DNA from 2 places in the Priestia sp. YIM B13551 genome. Region 2 is predicted to be linked to the other one. Evidence: a T-box and tRNA genes for the amino acid it is inferred to sense, from the RefSeq annotation. Region 2 holds a T-box; the other holds one or more tRNA genes.
What was found. A T-box is a leader RNA that pairs with one kind of tRNA and senses whether it is charged. The one in region 2 lies ahead of thrS (threonine--tRNA ligase), so its partner is inferred to be a tRNA-Thr.

Region 1: it encodes a tRNA-Thr, which carries the amino acid that the T-box ahead of thrS (threonine--tRNA ligase) is inferred to sense. The anticodon was not compared.

What each region holds. Positions count from the first base shown of each region.
Region 1 covers NZ_JBHZOX010000002.1:889,598-892,003, forward strand. Annotated here, with positions in the region: gene ACFX4N_RS14200 (ABC transporter permease/substrate-binding protein) at 1-135, opposite strand, end outside; gene ACFX4N_RS14205 (ABC transporter ATP-binding protein) at 135-1,085, opposite strand; tRNA gene ACFX4N_RS14210 (tRNA-Thr) at 1,352-1,424, opposite strand; gene ACFX4N_RS14215 (aromatic ring-hydroxylating oxygenase subunit alpha) at 1,635-2,406, shown strand, end outside.
Region 2 covers NZ_JBHZOX010000001.1:479,151-481,556, reverse strand. Annotated here, with positions in the region: gene ACFX4N_RS02510 (sulfatase family protein) at 1-52, shown strand, start outside; T-box leader at 456-681, shown strand; T-box leader at 721-949, shown strand; gene thrS (threonine--tRNA ligase) at 1,003-2,220, shown strand; gene ACFX4N_RS02500 (hypothetical protein) at 2,393-2,406, opposite strand, start outside.

The DNA of each region.
Region 1 (2,406 bases), on a different contig from region 2:
CGTTAAGTACAGTCCGAGCGGCACTGAAATTAACACGGCGATAACAAGAGCCAGTACGGAAATTTGAATGTGTTCAAGAAGAGCTTGAAACAGTGCATCTCCTCGTTGATCTAATAATGTGCTTAGTGCATTCATTACAGCGTTCCTCCTTCTTTCGTTTTATCAGAAAGAAACGCTAATAGGTTTTTGCGCGTTACAACGCCAATGCGTTTGCTCCCTTTTTTCACGGCTATTGCTTCATGGTCGTAAAGGGCGTCCATTGCCTGCTGAACAGTGGCGGTTGAAGCTAGCTCTTCAGTAGGTTCTACGTCTGGCTGTTCACTTTCTTTGACAAACATATCCAATGTCTCAAATAAAGCATTGCCTTGATTTCCAATAAATGTTTTTACAAATTCATTTTTAGGCTTTTGAATGAATTCCTCCGGGGTTCCAACTTGAACAATTTCCCCATCTTTCATCAGGCAGATACGATCTCCAAGCGTCATCGCTTCGCTCATATCATGCGTAACAAACACAAATGTTTTTTTGATTTTTTCTTTTAAGCTAATAATATCTTGCTGAAGCTGTTCGCGGCTTAACGGATCGAGGGCACTAAAGGGTTCGTCCATTAAAATAACGGGGGGATCGGCTGCGAGGGCACGTGCTACACCTACACGTTGCTGCTGGCCACCTGAGAGCTCAGACGGCTTCCGGTTTCTATATTGCTTTGGGTCTAGTCCTACCAAGGTAAGCAGTTCATCAATGCGCGTTTTGATTTTGTTTTTCTTCCAATGCTTCATCTCGGGTACAATGGCTATATTTTCAGCAATGGTCATATGAGGAAAAAGAGCAATCTGCTGCAGGACATAGCCAATGTTCCAGCGTAACTTATGTATGTTGTGGGCCGATACGAGCTTATCTTTTATGTATAGTTCTCCTTCGGTAATATCATGAAGACGGTTAATCATTTTTAAGGTGGTTGTCTTCCCACACCCACTCGGACCAATTAAAACGAAAAACTCCCCTTCTTTAATTTCTAGATTAATATTTTTCACGGCGGTCGTACCGTCTGGATATTGCTTTGACACATTCTTAAACGTAATCAAATTATCGTTCACACTCCCTGTTGAAATTTAACCCCTAGTTTCGTGTACCCAATACTTAGAGGCAATAAACATTCTTTTAAGAATATTTCTAAATATGATTCATAAGACATAGTGGAAAAGATACACATGTTTTCTCACAGCCTCCTAATAAGGCTATCAAACTGTTAAAGTTTTCACAAGGCGGGGAAGAATAATTCGGAGAATAATTTTAAAGTCAACACAAATAAAAAAACCTTCTTTCAACAAGAAAGAAGGTTTTTTTAGTATGCTAGCGACAGGGATCGAACCTGCGACCTCTTGCTTACCATGCAAGTGCTCTACCTACTGAGCTACACCAGCGTCTTGGAAAATTATATCACGTTTAAATTTATTTAGGAAGCGTTTTTTTAAATTTTTTTATTGGTATATTCTCTAATTTGCGTCTTCTGAAATTCGCACTTTCTACAAAGTTCCATATTTTATGTTAGAACTCCTTACATAAATTGTGTGAATTTTCTTTTTTTATATTACCCTTAGTAAAAGAGCTTACAAAAGAAGGGAAGAAAATAGATGGAACAACAACCAACCATGACCAAATCAAAAACGGCAACTCCCTACCCAAGAGACTGCACGTTCAGCCTGGAAGATTGGACGACGCTCGCCAAGTATTGGTACCCGGTCGCACGCTGCAGTGATGTAACAGAGAAACCAACGTCCGTAAAACTACTAGATGTAAATCTCGTTCTATACCGCACGACAAACAAAGTAGTAGCGGCTCGTGATTTATGCGTTCACCGAGGCACCCCGCTTAGCATGGGCTGGGTGGAAGATGATGAAATTGTCTGTCCTTACCACGGCTTCCGCTATGCAACGGACGGCGCATGCACGTCGATTCCAGCTCACCCTGATGCCAACATTTCTCCCCGCCTGTGTATGGCCGTCTATCCAGTTATTGAACGATTTGGATTAGTATGGACTTCCCTGACAGGAGAACAAGATAACCTGCCTTACTTCGATGCGTGGGAGGACCCTGATTTTCAGCAAATTGTTTGTCCGAGCTTTGATATCATGGGTTCGGCCGGTCGTCAAATGGAAGGCTTTTTAGACGTAGCTCATTTTGCTTGGGTGCACACGGACACATTTGGTGATCGAAACAACGCCTTTGTGCCTAAATATAAAGTAAGCGATACAGACTATGGGCTTCATGTAGAATATACCAGCACCGTGAGCAATTATTCCAAAGAACAGCAGCATTTAAATCCACCTGATTTTAAATGGCTTCGCGTCTTTGATGTTTATCCGCCGTTTACAGCTACGCTAAAAGTATACTTCCCAGAAGGCG
Region 2 (2,406 bases):
TTTTCCGCAAAGTGGAAGCATGAATGATGAGCTTCCCTCTAAAGATAGATAAAAAATAGTTTCTACGGATTGAAGTCAACTATTTGGGTGAGCAGAAAAAGATGTATTTAATATTTTAGTATATAAATAAAAAACCTGATAATGCTTGTGCTATGTTATTTGTTCTGATTTGGGATAGTATTGGGTTTCACTTCGTTAATACCGCTTAGATAAAACAAATAAGGACTTATAGTATCTTTCTTTTTCGCCTTTATTGTTATGAAAATAAAGGTGAAAATAAGTATGAAATGTAGTCGTTAATAGTATAATAAAAAACTTTTTCAGTCCGTGTATTCTTAAGTAACTTTTCAAAAATTTAAGCATAAAGTAATTCTATACCATTGAAAAATAAAAAATTACTTCTTGACTTCTGTTAAATTTATACATTATAATCGCTTTTAACAACTAATAAACAGTATTTGGCAATGAAAAGGACACGAATTAGATGCTGTTTTCTTCGCAGAGAATAGGGCCACTGGCTGAGAGCCCTTAAGAAATCATCTAATTTACCACCTTAGAGCTATTGCAGGGAACGTGCATAACTGAAACTGCAATCGGTAAAACCGTTATCTTTTTAAGCGTAAAATACGTATGGGTATTTTACGGAATTAGGGTGGTACCACGGCCGCATTCGTCCCTTCACTAGGGATGAGTGCGGTTTTTTATGTAGAAAAAAAGAATATACAAGCAATGAAAAGGACATGAATCATTTTTGAATTTTCTTTACAGAGAGTAGGGTCACTGGCTGAGAACCCTTAGAAAACGAAATGAATTTACCACCTTGGAGCTGCGGCGGGGAATGTGTATACACTGAAACCGCAACCGGTAAAACCGTTATCTTTTTAAGCGTAAAATACGTATGGGTATTTTACGGAATTAGGGTGGTACCACGGCCGCATTCGTCCCTTTACTAGGGATGAGTGCGGTTTTTTTGTTAAATAAAAACATATTGGAGGAATGAACATGTCAAAACAAATGGAAGCAGAAAAGCGAAATCATCAAAAATTAGGTCAAGAACTGGAGCTGTTTATGTCAATAGAAGAAGCTCCTGGTATGCCATTTTTCTTACCTAACGGAATGATTATTCGAAACGAGTTAGAGAACTACTGGAAACAAAAGCATTATAAAGCAGGCTATCAAGAGATAAAAACACCCATCATGATGAAACAGGAGCTGTGGGAACAATCAGGGCACTGGGAGCACTATCATGAGAATATGTATTTTTCAAATGTTGACGAACAAAACTATGCGATTAAACCGATGAATTGTCCGGGAGCCATTTTATTGTTTAGCAGCAAGCGAAGAAGCTACCGAGAACTTCCGATTCGATACGCAGAGCTTGGATTAGTTCACCGTCACGAGCTTTCTGGGTCTTTAAACGGATTGCTAAGAGTCCGTTCATTCACACAGGACGACGCTCATTTATTCGTAGAACTCAGTCAGATCGAAGCTGAGATTAGCCGCATTCTAGCGTTTATCCATGACTTTTACTCACATTTTGGCTTCGATTACAAAGTGGAGCTATCCACACGACCTGAAAAATTCATGGGAAATATTGAAACATGGAACCAAGCAGAAAAGTCGCTTCAATCTGTGTTAAGTGAAAAAGGCTTAGACTATCAGGTGAATGAAGGAGACGGAGCTTTTTATGGGCCGAAAATCGATTTTCATATTTTAGATTCCTTAGGTCGCAGCTGGCAGTGCGGAACAGTTCAGCTTGATTTCTTAATGCCAGAGAAGTTTGACTGTATGTATATTGGAGAAGACAATAAACCTCATCGTCCCGTAATGATTCACCGCGCTATATACGGTTCCGTTGAACGATTTATGGCCATCTTGATTGAACATTACGAAGGTCAATTTCCTCTTTGGTTAGCTCCTGTTCAACTCAAACTATTGCCTATTGCACCGCCGCATGTGGAATATGCATATAAAGTGAAACACGAGCTGGAGTTAAAAGGGTATCGTGTTGAAGTAGACGATCGCATTGAAAAAATAGGGCTGAAAATTCGAGAAGCAGAAATGCAGAAAGTTCCTTATATGGCCGTGATAGGAGATAAAGAAGTGGAAAATGAATCGCTTGCTATGCGAAAGCACGGGAAGAAAAATATAGGAACAGTAAGTGTGGAAGAGGCAGCTGTACACTTGAATAAAGAAAAGAATTCAAACAGAGTTTATTGAAGCTATTTACCTTACTAAATAGAAAAATCCGATTTTTTTAAGTCGGATAGTGATTCCCTTCATCTTGTCTTACACCAAAATGAAGGGAATATTGAACTAGAAGGGTATAAGATAATATATATCAGCAGTATAACTTTTGCCTTAGACAAACGCCGGTATTTTATAAAAAAATTTATCTTATTCCAT